Regions from separate parts of the Variovorax sp. YR266 genome, predicted to be linked through region 2. Evidence: riboswitches for the same ligand, from Rfam matches in the RefSeq annotation. Region 2 holds a riboswitch; the other holds the start of a gene.

Region 1 (8,300 bases), on a different contig from region 2:
CGGTGCGAAGGGGTGGATGTTGGCGAACTCGGGCCAGGTGATGGGGATCATCTCGCTCGTCGCGTTGAGCTTCATCGTGCAACTGCCCAGCGGAATCATGCTGCGGTCGAGCGCCAGGTCTTTGTCCGACAGGCTGCGGATGTAGCGCAGCATCGCGGTTTCGCTCTTGTGGGTGTTGAACACCGGGTGCGTGAGAAAGGCGCTGCTGCGGCGCAGGTCTTCGGGGATCAGCGGCGTGGTGCTGCCCGACAGGTCATCGAAGCGCGGCGCCTGCGTGCCGGCGGGCGCGAAGAGGCTCCACAGGGTTTCGACGTCGGCGCGCGTGCTGGTCTCGTCGAGCGAGATGCCCAGGTGCTGCTGCAGGCGCTGGCGCAGGTTGACGCCGGCGGCTTGCGCGCGCTCGATGATCGCCGGCGTGTCTTCGCCGGTGCGGATGGTCAGTGAATCGAACGCGGTGGTGTTGACCGGCTCGCGGCCCATCTGCGTGAGGCCCTTGGCGAGGATTGCCGTGAGCGCTGCCACTCGCTGCGCAATGCGCGTGAGGCCGTCGGGCCCGTGGTAAACGGCGTACATGCTGGCCACCACGGCCGGCAGCACTTGCGCGGTGCAGATGTTCGACGTTGCCTTCTCGCGGCGGATGTGCTGCTCGCGCGTCTGCAGTGCGAGGCGGTATGCGGGCTGGCCGTGCGTGTCGACGCTCACGCCGACCAGGCGGCCCGGCAGCGAGCGCTTGAATTCGTCGCGGCAGGCCAGGTAGGCGGCGTGCGGGCCGCCGTTGCACAGCGGCATGCCGAAGCGTTGCGTGGTGCCGCAGACGATGTCGGCATCGAATTCGCCGGGCGCGACGAGCAGCGTGAGCGCCAGCAGGTCGGCCGCGACGATGAGGGCGGCGTCGCACTGATGCGCGTGGCCCGCGAGTGGTCGCAGGTCGTGCACGTGGCCGGTGGTGGCGGGGTACTGTGCGAGCGCGGCGAAGAACTCGCCGCTCACCATCAGGTGCGGCAGCGTTTCCGACACGGTGCTCACCTTCACTTCGATGCCCAGCGGCGCGGCGCGCGTCTTGATGACTTCGATGGTCTGCGGATGGCAGTCGCCCGACACCAGGAACACGTTGCTCTTGCTCTTCACGCTGCGCTTGGCCAGCGTCATGGCCTCGGCTGCGGCCGTGGCCTCGTCGAGCATCGAGGCGTTGGCGATGGCCATGCCCGTGAGGTCGCACACCATCGTCTGGAAGTTGAGCAGGGCTTCCATGCGGCCCTGCGAGATTTCGGCCTGGTAGGGCGTGTAGGCGGTGTACCAGGCGGGGTTCTCGAGCACGTTGCGCAAGATGACGCCCGGCGTGTGCGTGCCGTAGTAGCCCTGGCCGATGAAGTTCTTGAACACCTTGTTCTTCGACGCCATCACCTTCAGCTCGGCCAGCGCATCGGCTTCGGTTGCCGGTGCGGGCAGGCGCATCGGCTTTGCGCGGCGGATGGCCGCGGGCACGATGCCGTCGATGAGCTCTGCTCGCGTTTCCGAGCCGATCACCGGCAGCATGCGCGCCTCGTCCGCCGCATCGATGCCGATGTGGCGGGCGAGGAATTCTTCGGCGTTCTCTAGTTCTTGCAAAGAGGGAAGGGCGGGCGTCGGCATGGCGGTGAGGGCTCGGGGAGAAGAAGGAAGGTGGCTGAGGAACTCAGCGGATCAGGATTCGGCGGCGAACTTGTCGTAGGAGGCCGCGTCCAGCAGGGCGTCGAGCTGCGCGGGCTCGCTCAGCTTGACCTTGAAGAACCAGCCGGCGGCCAGCGGATCGCTGTTGGCGAGCGACGGGTCGGCGCGCAGGGCCTCGTTCACTTCAGTGATCTCGCCCGACACGGGCATGAACACGTCGGCCGCGGCCTTGACCGATTCGACGACGCCGGCAACTTCGCCTTGCGCAAAGGTCTTGCCGACTTCGGGCAGGTCGACGAACACCACGTCGCCCAGCGCGTCCTGCGCATGCACGGTGATGCCGACGGTGGCTGCGTCGCCTTCGGCCGACACCCATTCGTGGTCCTTGGTGTACTTGATGCTCATGGAAAACTCCTCGTGGAAAAAATGAATCGGGGTGCAGAGCCTAGCCTGTCGACCAGGCTCAGCCGCGGTAGTAGCGGGTGGGCACGAAAGGCATCGTCGAGACTTCCATCGGCACCGGCTTGCCGCGCACGATGGCCTGCACGCGCGTGCCCGGCTCGGCGAAGGCGGTGGCCACGTAGCCCATGGCGATGCAGCGGTCGGCCGTCGGGCCGAGCAGGCCGCTGGTGACGATGCCGATGTCATGGCCTTCGAAAGATTGCAGCACCGTGCCGTCGCGCACCGGAATGCGTTCGAGGGCGACGAGGCCCACGCGCTTGCGCTTCAGCGTGTCGTGGTCGGTGTGGCCGGCGGCGCCTGCGGTCGCGACGGCGAGCTGCGCGAGGATCTTTGCCGCGCCAGGAAAGCCGCCTTCGCGCGCGCCGCCCGTGCGGCGCACCTTCTGCATCGCCCAGTTGAGCGAGGCCTCGACAGGCGTGGTGGTGGTGTCGATGTCGTTGCCGTAGAGGCAAAGCCCGGCTTCGAGTCGCAGCGAATTGCGCGCGCCCAGGCCGATGGGCTTGACCTCGGGCTGGGCCAGCAGCAGGCGGGCCAGCGCCTCGGCGTCCTTGGCGGCCACCGAGATCTCGAAGCCGTCTTCGCCGGTGTAGCCGCTGCGGGTGACGAAGGCGGCAATGCCGCCGATCTGCACCGCACCGCCCGTCATGAACACGAAGCGCTCGATGCCGGGCGACAGCCGCGCCAGCGTGGCCGCGGCCTGCGGGCCCTGCAGCGCGAGCAGGGCGTGGTCGGGCAGGGGCTGCACTTGGCAGCGGCTGCCGATCTTCTGCTGGATGTGGGCGATGTCGGCCACCTTGCAGGCGCCGTTGACGATCACGAAGATCGAGCCGTTGCCTTCATTGAAGAACATCAGGTCGTCGAGGATGCCGCCTTCGTCGTTCAGCAGCAGGCCGTAGCGCTGCTTGCCGGCGGGCAGGTCGATCACGTCGACTGGCATCAGGGTTTCGAAGGCGGCCGCGGCGTCGGGGCCGACGAGGCGCAGCTGGCCCATGTGGGAAATGTCGAACAGGCCGGCCGCATCGCGCGTGTGCTTGTGCTCGGCCATCAGGCCGGCGGGGTACTGCACCGGCATCGAATAGCCGGCAAAGGGGACCATGCGGGCACCGAGCTCCACGTGGAGGTCGTGCAGCGGCGTCTTGAGAAGTTCGGTAGCGGGGGCGGAAGAAGCAGCCACGGGGCACTCCAAAGGGGCAGACGAAATCCATGACGCAAGCCATGGGCCACCCCTGCTGTCCGCTTTACCTGAGAGATTCGCCCCACGATCGGGGTTTGCTCCTTCGGTGGGCCGATGGGCAGTTTTCACTGCAACGGCCTCTCTCCAGCAAGGAAACGCCGGTGTTCACCGGCGCCTTGTCAGTCCTTTTGCCTGAGCGTTCGGGAAACCCCTGCGCCTTCGGCGGCCCCGGCACGCGGGGCTCTCTCCTGACCCTGGCGAGTGTAGTGGATCGCGCGGGGCCGGGGTTTTGCGTCAGTGGATGATTTCGGCCGGCGGCAGCAGCTTGTCGATGCGCTCACGCAGCGATTCGGCCCGCTCTACCCCGGCGGTTTTCTCGATCTCGGTGAGCATCAGCGCGGCGATGGTCAGCATCGCCTCGCGGTCTCGGGCCTCGCGCAGGGCGTCGCGCATCTGCAGCGCGAACTTCGGGTCGCGCCGCACGAACATGCGCTCGCAGATGTCGAACAGGAACATACGCGTGGTGGCCAGCGAGCGCTTGCCGTCGAAGGTGTCGGCCGAGGTGGTGGCGACCTGGATCGGCTCGGCGGCGGCGATAGGCGCGGGCCGGGCGGGGGCCGCTGCCGGTGCGGGCGCCGGTGCCGCAGCAGCAGCAGCTTGTGGGGCCTGCAGGTAGCCCCGCTGCACCAGCGCCTGGATCGCCTGTTCGGCTTCAACCCGGTTGGAGAACAGCGGACTGAAGTCGGTCAGCGAGCGCCGGCCATCGGCCATCAGCAGCAGGGCGCGCTCACGCTGGCTGAGCGTGCGCTGTCCGCCCTGGAGTTCGTCGCGCGCCTTGTCGGTCTTGGTGGGAAACATGGCAGCCACAGCTTTCGGGAATCGAGGGCTGCAGCATCGTTGCAAGTGGTGACATCTTCATGAACCGTTTGCCTTACAGGGGCAATCGCGGCTGGCCTTCAGCCCGCGCTTTCCTTGCGTATGAGCCACTGGTTGCCCACGCGCTGCAATTCCAGCGTCTTGCGGCTCTTCTCGCGCAGCTTGTCGGCGCTGTAGGTCTGTTGAAAGCTTGCGCTGGCCGCCTGCCCCTGGACGCTGATGACCAGGCTGTCGATGCTCACGCTGATGGTCGTCTTGTCGGAAATGCGCGCGCGGCGGTCCGCCTCCCAGGCCTTGCGGTCCTGGCCTCGGGGCGGCGTGAAGTCGGGTGCATAGGCGGCCAGGTAGCGCACCACGTCCCGGGCTGACCAGGCCGCGGCCCAGGCGCGCACGGCGGCTTCGACTTCGCGGATGCTGGAGGCGGGATCGGCCGGCGCTGCTGCCGATACGGGGGCTGGTACCGCGGCGGGCGTTGCGGGCGGGGCGCCGAAGGCAGCCGGAGCCAGCAAGGCGCCGCCCAGCAGGCAGCTCAGGAATCGATTCATGGCGCAGTCCCCTCCTTGTCGGTTGTCGGCCCTTGGCCCGTCGCCCGATTCTGGCAGTGAACATCCGCCGATTCACCGGGCCGATCAGGCCCCGGAGCCCAGGCCGCTACTTGAACCCGAGCACGTGCGGCAGCCACGTACTCAGCGCGGGCACGAAGGTCAGGATGACCAGCACAGCCCCATGCGCCCAAAGGAACGGCACCAGCTCCTTCACCAGCGCCGACATCGGTACCTTCGACACGTTGCAGGTCACGAACAGCAGCCCGCCCACCGGCGGCGTGATCATGCCCAGCGTGAGGTTGAAGATCACGATCATCGCGAAGTGCACCGGGTCCACACCCAGCTTGATGGCCACCGGCGCAAGGATCGGCGCCAGCACCATCACACCCGGCAGCGGCTCGATGAAGATGCCGAACAGCAGCAGGAACACGTTGACGATGATCAGGAACATCCACGGCGAGAGGTTCATGCTGATGAGCCATTCGGCCATCTGCTGCGGAATGCCCTCGATGGTCAGCACCCACGCGAACGAGGCCGACAGCCCGATGATGATCAGCACCGAAGCCGACAGCAACGCCGAGCGCGAGAGGATGTCGGGCAGCATCTTCCACTCGAGCGTGCGGTAGACGAACTTGCCGCACACCAGCGCATAGAACACCGCCACCACCGAGGCCTCGGTCGGCGTGAACCAGCCGGCGCGCATGCCGCCCAGGATCACCACCGGCAGCAGGATCGCGGGAATCGCCTTCCAGGTCGTGACCAGGATCTCGCGCAGCGGCGGCGTTTGCCCGTCGCCCTTGTAGTTGCGCTTTTTCGAGACGTAGAAGTTCACGACGCACATCGCCACCGCGATCAGGATGCCCGGCATGATGCCGGCCGCGAACAGCGTGCCGACCGATACGCTTTCGTCCTGCAGCGCGTAGATGATCATGATGATCGAGGGCGGGATGATCGGCCCCACGATGGCGGTCGAGGCCGTGAGCGCCGCCGCGTACGAGCGGTCGTAGCCGGCCTTGTCCATCATCTTGATGAGCATCGACCCCGGCCCCGCCGCGTCGGCCAGCGCCGAGCCCGAGATGCCCGAAAAGAAGGTCAGCGACACCACGTTGGTGTAGCCCAGCCCGCCGCGCCGGTGGCCCACGAACTGGCCTGCGAAGCGCAGCAGCACCTCGGTGAGCGAGCCGCCGCTCATGAGTTCGGCCGCAAGAATGAAGAAGGGCACCGCCATCAGCGGAAAGCTGTCGATGCCGGTGAAGGTTTCCTTCAGCAGCACCATCAGCGGGTAGTTCTCCGCAAGGATCAGCGTGGTAACGGTGGAAAGGCCCAGCGCAAAGGCCACCGGCACGCCGATGGCCAGGAAAATGCAGGCGGAAACGATCAGAACAATGCTGGCATCCATGGTCGTTCTCCTTACAGCGACGCCGAGGCGTTGGCGTCGAAGTGCGCGTCGGACGCGAACTCCCTGCGCAGCACGTAGCCACGCACCACCAGCAGCCAGTGCACGATCAACAAGATGCCGCCGAACAGCATCGCGCTGTAGATGTAGGCGAACGGAATCTGAGTCACGGCAGTGAGCTGGAACATCGTGCGTTCCATGTACAGCCAGCCGTACCAGACCATGAAGCCGAAGAATGCGAAGAGCAGCCCGGCGACGACGATGCGCACCGCGACGGCCGCGCTGCGGGGCAAGGCGTCCTGCAGGTTCTCGACCGCGATGTGCCCGCCGTAGCGCAGCACCGGCCCGGCGCCCAGGAAGGTGAGCCAGATCATCATGTGGCGCGACACCTCTTCCGCCCATTCGAGCGACTGGCTCGTGGTGTAGCGCAGCACGACGTTGGTGAAGATGATGACCGACATGGCGGCCAGCAGAAGAATCAGCGCCCAGCGGTTGGCGGCGAGAAAGTAGCGCTCGAAGGCTTGCAATTTGTGTTGTTCTCTGTTCTGTCTGAAAAACGAAGCGCCCGGCGCACGCATGCGTGCCGGGCGCGTTGCCGGAGGGTCGGCCGTTGCGGCTCAGGGCTTACTTGACGTCCGTGATCTTCTTGATGTTGTCCGCGCCGAATTCCTTGGCGTAGCTCACGTAGGCGGGCTTCAGCGCCTCGCGGAAGGCGGCGCCGTCGACGGTGCGCGTGACCTTCATGCCGTCTTTCTCGAGCTGGGCAATGCCGTTGTTCTCGTCGTCGTTGACCTTCTTGCGCTGGGCAATGGCGGCCTTCTTCGCGGCTTCGGTGAACACCTTCTTGTCGGCGTCAGACAGCTTGTTCCACACCTTCGGCGACAGCAGAAGCAGCGCCGGCGAGTACACGTGGCCCGTGAGCGAGAGGTGCTTTTGCACCTGCGAGAACTTCGACGACAGGATCACCGGAATCGGGTTCTCCTGCCCGTCGACCGTGCCTTGCTGCAGCGCGCCGAACAGTTCAGGGAAAGCCATGGGCGTGGGCAGGATGCCGAAGGTGCGGTAGCCGTCCATGTGCACCTTGTTTTCCATGGTGCGCATCTTCAGGCCGGCCGCGTCGCTGGGCTTGACGATGTCGCGCTTGCTGTTCGTCATGTGGCGAAAGCCGTTCTCCGTCCAGGCCAGCGCGATGATGCCCTTGCTCGGGAACTTGGTCAGGATGTCCTGCCCGATGGGGCCGTCCATGACTTTGCGCGCATGGTCGTAGTCGCGAAACAGGAACGGAATGTCGACGATCTTGACCTCGGGCACGAAGTTGCCCACCGGACCGGTCGAGGTGTTGACCAGGTCCTGCGTGCCGAGCTGGATGGCCTCGATCTGCTCGCGCTCGCCGCCGAGTGCCGAGTTGGCGAAGTGCTGGCACTTGTAGCGGCCTTGGGTGCCTTTCTCGATTTCTTCGCAGAACACCGTGGAGCCCACGCCATAGTGCGACTCCTTGGAGGTCGCGTAGCCGATCTTCAGAACGGTCGGTTGCTGCGCGAAGGCGGAAGTGCCCAGGGCAAGCGAAAGGCAGGCGGCGGCGATGTGGCCGAGTTTCATGATGTCTCCGGGGGTTGGGGTCAGGTGCGCGTCAGGCGCAACGGACTATGCAACACCCGGGAGCTTTACCGCGTCGGGATTTTCACGGACGTACTCGCGAATGACGGCCTCGAAGTTTTCGTCGGACGTGAGCCCCAGCGCCCTCGCGCGCACGGTATCGATGTGGCCCGGCCAGGTCTTCACGATTCGCTGGATCGTCGGGTCGGGTGTGCGGTCCAGCAGGGCGGTGGCGGCCTTGCCGGCCACGCGCTCCAGCGCCGCGGCCATTTCGCCGACCGTGGTGGCGAGAGAGGGCAGGTTGAGCGCGGTGCGCGGGCCCCACTGCGCATCGCTGGCCTCGGCGGCGCGGATGATGCCTTCGATGGTGCGCGCCGGTGACGCAATGGCGACAGGCGTTGCGTCGGGCACGGGGCAGGCGGCGGGCAACCCGGCCAGCGGCTCGCGGATCATGCCGCTGAAGAAGCCCGAGGCCGCGCCGTTGGGCTTGCCCGGGCGCACGCTCACCGTCATGAGCCGCACGCTGCGCCCGCGCACGAAGCCCTTGCGCGTGAAATCGGCCACCAGCTGTTCACCAATGAATTTCTGGATGCCGTAGCTG
Region 2 (8,300 bases):
CGTACCAGCTGGTCTCGCCACCAGCGATGGCGTGATAGAGGCCGGCCTTGGCCGGATCCTGCAGCGTCGCCCGAATGGCATGCGCCGTCACGTCGGCCAGCAGCTCCGCACCCGTGGGCGCGCCGAACTGGTCGTCGATGACGGTCAGCTTGTCGCGCTCCTTCGCCAGCCGCAGCATCGTCTTGGCGAAGTTGCCGCCGCGCGCCGCGTACACCCAGCTGGTGCGGAAGATCAGGTGCTTCGCGCAGTTCTGCGCCACCAGTTGCTCGCCTTCGAGCTTGGTGCGCCCGTACACGCTGAGCGGACCCGTCGCATCGTCTTCCTTCCAGGGCTTCGTGCCGCTGCCGTCAAAGACGTAATCAGTCGAGTAGTGAACCATCAGCGCGCCGATCTGCTGGGCCGCCTCGGCCACGATTCCCGGCGAGGTCGCGTTGAGCTTGCGCGCAAAGTCAGGTTCGCTCTCGGCCTTGTCGACGGCCGTGTGCGCCGCCGCATTGACGATCACGTCGGGACGCACCTTCAATACTGTCTCGGCCAATTGCTCCGGCCGGCTGAAGTCAGCGTTGAAATCCGTGCTGTCGAAGTCGAGCGCGACCAGTTCACCCAGGGGCGCCAGGCTGCGCTGCAGCTCCCAGCCGACCTGTCCGCCCTTGCCCAGCAGCAGCAACTTCATGCCGCAGCCTTCGTCGTGTCGTATTGCTTCTCGACCCACTCGCGATACGCGCCGCTTTGCACGTTGCGCACCCACTCGCCGTTCGCGAGGTACCACTCGACGGTCTTGCGGATGCCGGTGTCGAAGGTCTCGGCGGGCTTCCAGCCGAGCTCGGCCTCGAGCTTGCGCGCATCGATGGCATAGCGGCGGTCGTGACCGGGACGGTCGGTGACGTAGGTGATCTGTTCCTTGTAGGGCTTGCCGTCGGCCCTGGGGCGCAGCTCGTCGAGCAGCGCACACACGGTGTTGACGATCTCGATGTTGGGCTTCTCGTTCCAGCCGCCCACGTTGTAGGTCTCGCCCAGCTTGCCGGCTTCGAGCACGCGGCGGATGGCGCTGCAGTGGTCCTTCACGTAGAGCCAGTCGCGCACCTGCATGCCGTCGCCGTACACGGGCAGGTTCTTGCCGGCCAGTGCGTTGACGATCATCAGCGGGATGAGCTTCTCCGGGAAGTGGAAGGGGCCGTAGTTGTTGGAGCAGTTGGTGGTCAGCACCGGCAGGCCGTAGGTGTGGTGCCAGGCACGCACGAGGTGGTCGCTGGCAGCCTTGCTGGCCGAGTAGGGGCTGTTGGGCTCGTACTTGTTCTCTTCGGTGAAGGCGGGGTCGGTCTTCGACAGCGAGCCGTAGACCTCGTCGGTGGACACGTGCAGGAAGCGGAAGGCCGTCTTCTGCTCGGCTGGCAGCGCGCTCCAGTGGCCGCGCACGGATTCGAGCAGGCGGAAGGTGCCAAGCACGTTGGTCTGCACGAAGTCTTCGGGGCCGTGGATGGAGCGGTCCACGTGCGATTCGGCGGCGAAGTTCACGACTGCACGCGGCTTGTGCTCAGCCAGCAGGCGGTCGATGAGGGCGCTGTCGCCGATGTCGCCCTGCACGAAGATGTGTTTCGGGTTGCCCTTGAGCGACGCGAGGGTCTCGAGGTTGCCTGCGTAGGTCAGCTTGTCGAGGTTCACGACCGGCTCGTCGCCGTTGGCGATCCAGTCGAGTACGAAATTGGCGCCAATGAAGCCAGCGCCGCCGGTAACCAGGATCATGAAGTCCCCTGCTGATATATGGAACGATCGCCTTGCGGCAAATCAACAGGCGATTATCCCATTCGGCCAGAGGAGAGAAATCAAAGGTTGGCGCCCGCGCAAGCCCCGCCTACAATCGCCCCACTGCAGGAGAGCGGGCCACCCCGGTGGCCCTACCGAAGGCGCAAACTCCCATAAACGCTCAGGTCGGTCCGAACAAGGGACCTGTACTGCACCAACTGAAACGCCGTCTGGAGAGCCATCACACCGCCCAACGTGGTCGTGATGCACCGAAGGAGCAAACCCTCTGCGGGCGCAGCGGGTGAATCTCTCAGGTACCGAGGACAGGGGGAGCGGCAACTTGGACTACGGTCGTCCGGTTGCTTTGCTATTTATTCAATAGCACACCACGCCCGTCGTTCAAGCGCTGCAACCTCAAAGGTACTTGAAATGCGCGTGATCGTTCTTGGCGCCGGCCTGCTCGGCGTGACCTCGGCTTACTACCTCCAGCAACTCGGCCACGAAGTGACCGTGATCGACCGGCAGGCCACCCCGGCCGCCGAAACCAGCTTCGCCAACGGTGGGCAGATCTCCGTCAGCCACGCCGAGCCCTGGGCCAACCCCAGCGCACCGCTCAAGGTGCTGCAATGGCTGGGCAAGGAAGACGCCCCGCTGCTGTTCCGCATCCGCGCCGACATGCGCCAGTGGCTCTGGGGCCTCCAGTTCCTGCGCGAATGCACGCCGGCGCGCACCCGCCACAACATCGAGCAGATCGTGCGTCTCGGAACATACAGCCGCTCGATGTTGCAACAGTTGCGCCGCGACACCGGCCTGAACTACGACCAGCGCACGCAGGGCATCCTGCACTTCTACACGACGCAAAAAGAGTTCGACGGCGCCCTCGCGCCCGCCGAGCAGATGCGCGCCCTGGGCTGCGAACGCCAGGTCATCTCGGCCGACGAAGCCGTGAAGATCGAGCCCGCCCTCGCCCACATCCGCCCGAAGCTGGCCGGCGCCACCTACACGGCCGAGGACGAGTCCGGCGACGCCAACCGCTTCGCGCGCGAACTGGTGGGCCTGGCCACCGCGGCGGGCGTGAAGTTCCTGATGAGCCACACCGTGACCGCGCTGCGCGAAGCCGGCGGCAGCATCGATCACGTCGAAGCCACCGATAGCGAAGGCCGCTTCCAGCGCATCCGCGGCGACGCCTTCGTGCTGGCAATGGGTTCATTGAGCCCGCTGTATGCCGCGCCGCTGGGCATTCGCCTGCCGATCTACCCGGCCAAAGGCTATTCGGTGACGCTGCCCGTCAAGGACGCGTCGAAGGCCCACCAGGTCTCGCTGACGGATGACGAATTCAAGCTCGTGTTCTCGCGCTACACCTCGGAGTCGGGCGACCGCCTGCGCATTGCCGGCACGGCCGAGCTCAACGGCTATGACCGCGACCTGAACCGCGTGCGCTGCGAGGCCATCGTGCGCCGCGTCGAAGAGCTGTTCCCCGGCGCCGGCGACACCACGCAGGCCCAGTTCTGGACCGGCCTGCGCCCCGCCACGCCGAGCAACGTGCCGCTGATCGGCAAGACCAGGCTGCCGAACCTGTTCCTCAACACGGGCCACGGCACGCTCGGCTGGACGCATGCCTGCGGCTCGGGCAAGTCGATCGCGCGGATCGTGAGCGGGCTGGCGCCTGAGGTGGATTTCGCGTTCACGGGTATCGCTCCCGCGAGCCGCACCGGTGCGGCTCGCGCTCACTCCACAAGCGCATCCTGAAGCGAGACGCTCGCAGCCTCACTGTCATTCGCCACGACCACTTCGGCCTTCAACAGCCGAAGTCCGAAGCCGAGGCAGCGGGCGTCGACGCTTTCGGATATGTCGCAAGGCCGGTGGGCGCCGCTCACGACAAGCTCGACAGCCAGGAACGGCCTGGCGCGCAATTGCTGCACATCCAGATCGCAGGACAAGGTCAGTGAATCGCCCGCCCTGGCAGCCTGGCAAGCCCTGCCATTGATTTGGACCTCCAGTGCAACCCGCGTGCTCCCGCTCGGTTGATAGAGTGCACCCGCCACGCTAGTTCGTAGCTGCCCGGTTGCAGGGAGCTTCGTGGTGTCGAGCACGAACAGCAAGGCAGCCTTCTCCCCCGAACTCCAAACACCCCAGACTTCCGGCTCGTGCCAGCCGGACAACAGCCCCCCCGCATAGGGGCTCCCGCTTCCGAACTGGACATCTTCGCCCAGCGCCACCTTCGGGCTCGAGCGCAGTCCCGCGGCGTCGAGCTGAAGGCCCCAGCGAAACCCGAATGCCCGATCCACCATGTCCGCGTTTGCAGCCGACATGACTGTGGAATAGCGCTTCCGGGGCATCAGAAAGAACGGCAGGCGCACTCGGCCGACGATGTCCCTCATCACAGGAAGGGAGGCAATTTCGCTTCCAACGGGAATCCAATCCGTACATCCATCTGGAAGATGCGCGGCGTTATTTCTATCTGGCTCGGCGAGCATTTCTTTTCGGCGACCAAAATACTCCGCTTCAGTTAATGCGCCCGATGAAATTCCTGCGAAGAATTCAATATTTTCGGCACAAAACATTGCGTAGATATTGGATTCGATTTTTATCGCGTTCGGTATGCGCCTCAACAGGTCGTCGAGCAGCACCGTATTTTCTTGATACGGATGAGGCTTGATTGCCAGGACGTCCACTTCAGCCGCGAGATCTGCAACCCTCTCAGCGACATCCGCTGGACGCACAAGTCGGCCATTGCTGACGAGGGCCAGGTCAACCTCCGTCTGCCCCAAAAAAACGCCCACCCTGGAATCGCGGCAAAGCAAGGCACCGTCGCCTCGCCGCGAGAACATCGCCTTCATTCCAATCGCTGCGCTTTGAAATGCCTCATCCGGAGTTTGGATTTTCGAAAGAATGCGGGAAATCCGCCGGCTATTGGTTCGCACGCCCAGCTGGAGGTGCCTGGAAAATCGCAGCGGATGCACCTCCACATCAATGAATACCGCGCCGCGGGAAGCGATGTATTTCAACAGTGAGGGAGGCATTCCCCATCCAATGACCAGGCTCCGTTCGCCAAATCCGCGAACTTCACATCCGTTGAATGCAGGCTGCAGATCGGCAATGGCGGCGCTCGCCCACCCTTCCACCGCTCGGGGCAAACCCAGCGAATCCATCATGAGCCCGACAGGAATTCGCCCTCCATTGGAGGTGGGGTACTCCTCGCGCATTGGAATACCGAGAGATTGGCCCGCGAAATCAAAAAGTCCCCGAAGAAAGCGTCTATTGGATGGATGAGATTGAAGCCCAGCCTCTTCCGATCGAAAGAAATCATCCAGAAAAATGACCTCATCAAAAGACAAATAGCTCATCGCGCGGGGAAATTCGATCTCGACTTGGGTAGAAGCATGACATTAAAAATAACGCCAAAGTATTATTTTTCATACACCGGCTTTCGCGCGCAGCGCTTCGCCAGCGGTCTTTATGACAACTTGATTACATCAAATAACAATTACCCCTTCGTTAGGCGACTGAATTCGCGCCAACCAAGACCCGAAGTTGGGGGAGCATCTTGTTGCTGGCGTACTGTCTCGCCGCGACTTGGGCCAAGTCGATTTCAGGGGGCGCCTCGGTGGTCAGGGCCCGAGGCAAGCGAACGGACGACCGCGCGTCGCCTGTCAATCCGCCGCAGTGAACACCGTCAGCACCCCGGTATAGCCATACAGGTGATGCCGGGCAATCTCGCCCGCAGCGAAGAACCCGACCAGCGGCACGTCGCCCAGCGCGTGCCGCACGATCTGCAACTCAGCGCCCGGTGCGCCGAAATGCGGCCCGCCGCGCCCCGAGCAGCTCACGTACACCGCCCCTGCGATGCGCCGTGCGGGATGCGGCGCCGCCTCGGCCTCGCCCGCCGCCACGGCGCGCGCGGTGGCGAGCGTCTGCTCCTCGGGCTCCAGCTCCTCGCGGATTTCCGCGCAGATGCGCATCAGGTCGGCCCGCGCGGCCTGCGCGTTGCGGCGGCAGAAGGTCAGCCGCATGCCGGCCTCGGCCACATCGGCAATGGCGATGCCGCGCCGCGTCGGGTCCAGCCCGATGATGTGGCGCACCAGCACGTCGGCGCCCAGGTCGCCGGTGCGGCGGATGCCGTCGCTACCGGCATCGGCCAGGCCGACCAGCGTGTTGCGCACGGCGTCGATGGCCTCCTGCGGCCGTTCGAGCGACACCTGCAGATCGGCCAGCAGCACGTCGAGCGCCGGCTCGCCGTCGAGCTTCAGCAGCAGATTGCCGTCGGCCTCGGTGATCTCGCGCTCGCGCACCGCCCCCGAGCGCAGCGGCTGGCAGCCCTGCGTGACGCGCGACACCAGCCGCACGCCTTCGCCGAACACCACGCCCGACAGGCCGCCCGAAAACACCCCACCCGCCGCTCCGTGCCCGCGGATGTTGCCGTTGCCGCCGACTGCGAACTGCAGCGCGCTGCCGCGCCCCGAAGACAGCCCGCCGAACAGATAACCCGTGTCAGTGCGCCCCGCCATCTCGGCGATCAGCTCGGCCAGGTCGGGCGTTGCCGGGTCGGCATGCACCAGCGCCGTGTGCGCCTCGAAGCCGCTCATTTCGGAATTGCCCAGCGGCGCCACGCCCGAGAACACGCGGTACTGGTCGCTCGGCAAAGCGCAAAGCATCAGGCTCATGCCGGGTTCGTCGAAGTACTCGGCGTTGTTGGCCGACACGCCGATGCCGACGGTGCCCGACCAGTCGGTCACTTCGGGCAGCTCGGCGCTCAGGTGGTCGAGGATGTCCTGCGCCTCGCTCGCATAGTGGTCGGTGATGTAGAGCAGCCCCAACGTCGGCGACGAGGCGTAGTCGGGCAGGGCCATCTGTGCGCGCAACTGGGCCAGCACGAGGCCGGCCGCCATGCGCCATTGCGGATGGGTGGCGTGACCGGAGGGAAACAACTTCATGATGCGTGCCAACCCGTTCTCTTCAACAAATGGATGTGTATGACGTCAGCGCCGGGCGGAGGTTCGCTTGCGCGCGGCGGTCGACGTCTTCTTTTTGGCAGCCGGCGCTGCAGCCTTCTTGGCCGCAGCAGGCTTGCGGGCGGCCGTTGTTGCCGGCTTGCCCATGACCTTGCCGACCGCATCGGCCAGCGGCTGGGCCATGGCCGGCACCTTCAGCTGGGCCGCGTCCTGCAGCGCCGAGCTGGCGATCTGCTGGAACTGTTCGGTGAGCGAGCCCCACCACTGCATGGGATCGACCACGCCGGCGCCATCGGCCGCCGCGGCCTTCGCCTTGGCCGAAGCCGGCCTGCTGCGCGGCTTCGTCGGTGCTGGAGCCTCTTCTTCGGGCATCTCGTCCTCTTCCTCGACCTCTTCGGGTTCGGGCTCCGGAGCTGCCGCGGCAGGCGCCGGCGCCATCGCGGCTGCCTGCTTGGTGAACGCGCTGGCGATGTCTTCCATCCGCACGTTCATGCCGCGCAGCGTCGACAGCGTCATCTTCTGCACTTCGAGCGCCTGGATCGTGGCCTTCAGGGCATGGCCGTTCTGCTCGAGCCAGTACTGCACCGTCTTGAGCTCCTGGATGCGCTTGTCGACCTCTTCCACGCTCAGCGTGGGAGCCACCCAGCTCGCAAGGCTCGGAATCCCTGGCACCGAACCGGCGCCGGTGCCTGCTGCGGCGCCACCGGCGAGGTTCTTCAGGAAGTCGAATCCGGGGACGAACTGGCTGAAGTCGAAGGGCTTGCTGGCGGTGCTCATGCGGGTAGTCTCCTGGGTGGGTTTTCTTGTATTGCCAGCTTACTCCAAGCCTCCGGCCTTTTGGCCCGGACCTCCTCGCCTTTTACCTGCCATCAGAGCTCGCTTCGGACCTTGCTGAACACCTTCCAGAAGGTCGCATCCTGCGACGTGGCGAAGTTGATCCGCATCATCGTGCTTGGCGGCCGGCGCGCATGGAACAGCGAGCCCGGCGCCAGCAGGTAGCCTTGGTCGAGCATGCGCTGCGTCAGCGCGTCGGTGTCCACACCCGTATCGACCCAGCCGAACAGCCCCGCGGGCTCCGAGGCGAAGGTGCAGCCGTGGGACATCGCCAGCTTCACCGCCCGCCCCCGTGCCCCGTCGAGGCGGATGCGCACGCGCTCCGAATGCCGGCGCAGCTGCCCCTGGTCGATGCACCACGACAACGCCCGCTCGAACAGCGTGGGTGAGGTGAGCGTGGCCAGCAGCTTGGTTTCGAGCAGCCGCTCCTTCAGCGCCGGGGGCGCGGCCAGGAAGCCGATGCGCCAGTTGGGCGCCAGGATCTTGGCAAAGCCGCTCACGTAGATGGTGCGCTGCAGCCCGTCGAGCGCGCTGAGCCGGGTGGCGTGCTCGGGCGCGAGGTGGCTGTAGGTGTCGTCCTCGACGATGTGGAAGTCGTATTCGTTGGCCAGCTTCAGCACTCGATGCGCGCTGCCCGGCGTGAGGCTGTAGCCGGTCGGGTTGTGCAGCACGCTCACGCTGACGAAGAGCTTGGGTTGGTGCAGCGCGCAGTACTGCGCCATCACCTCCAGGTCGGGCCCATCGGCGCGCCGCGGCACCGGCAGGATGCGC

What was found. A riboswitch is a leader RNA that binds a small molecule or an ion and turns the genes downstream of it on or off. The one in region 2 is predicted to bind glycine.
Region 1: linked by a shared signal. The riboswitch ahead of gcvT (glycine cleavage system aminomethyltransferase GcvT) and the one ahead of BLW48_RS25950 (D-amino acid dehydrogenase) in region 2 are both predicted to bind glycine.

What each region holds. Positions count from the first base shown of each region.
Region 1 is NZ_FNPM01000005.1:443,527-451,826, reverse strand. Features, by position in the region: gene gcvP (aminomethyl-transferring glycine dehydrogenase) at 1-1,632, opposite strand, end outside; gene gcvH (glycine cleavage system protein GcvH) at 1,684-2,055, opposite strand; gene gcvT (glycine cleavage system aminomethyltransferase GcvT) at 2,114-3,286, opposite strand; glycine riboswitch at 3,332-3,444, opposite strand; glycine riboswitch at 3,457-3,547, opposite strand; gene BLW48_RS16495 (hypothetical protein) at 3,581-4,144, opposite strand; gene BLW48_RS16490 (L,D-transpeptidase Cds6 family protein) at 4,243-4,707, opposite strand; gene BLW48_RS16485 (TRAP transporter large permease) at 4,814-6,106, opposite strand; gene BLW48_RS16480 (TRAP transporter small permease) at 6,118-6,630, opposite strand; gene BLW48_RS16475 (TRAP transporter substrate-binding protein) at 6,728-7,702, opposite strand; gene denD (D-erythronate dehydrogenase) at 7,748-8,300, opposite strand, start outside.
Region 2 is NZ_FNPM01000011.1:111,161-119,460, reverse strand. Features, by position in the region: gene rfbD (dTDP-4-dehydrorhamnose reductase) at 1-673, opposite strand, end outside; gene rfbB (dTDP-glucose 4,6-dehydratase) at 670-1,743, opposite strand; glycine riboswitch at 1,860-1,960, shown strand; glycine riboswitch at 1,964-2,080, shown strand; gene BLW48_RS25950 (D-amino acid dehydrogenase) at 2,173-3,492, shown strand; gene BLW48_RS25945 (hypothetical protein) at 3,471-5,090, opposite strand; gene BLW48_RS25940 (FIST signal transduction protein) at 5,397-6,677, opposite strand; gene BLW48_RS25935 (PhaM family polyhydroxyalkanoate granule multifunctional regulatory protein) at 6,723-7,472, opposite strand; gene BLW48_RS25930 (aminotransferase-like domain-containing protein) at 7,565-8,300, opposite strand, start outside.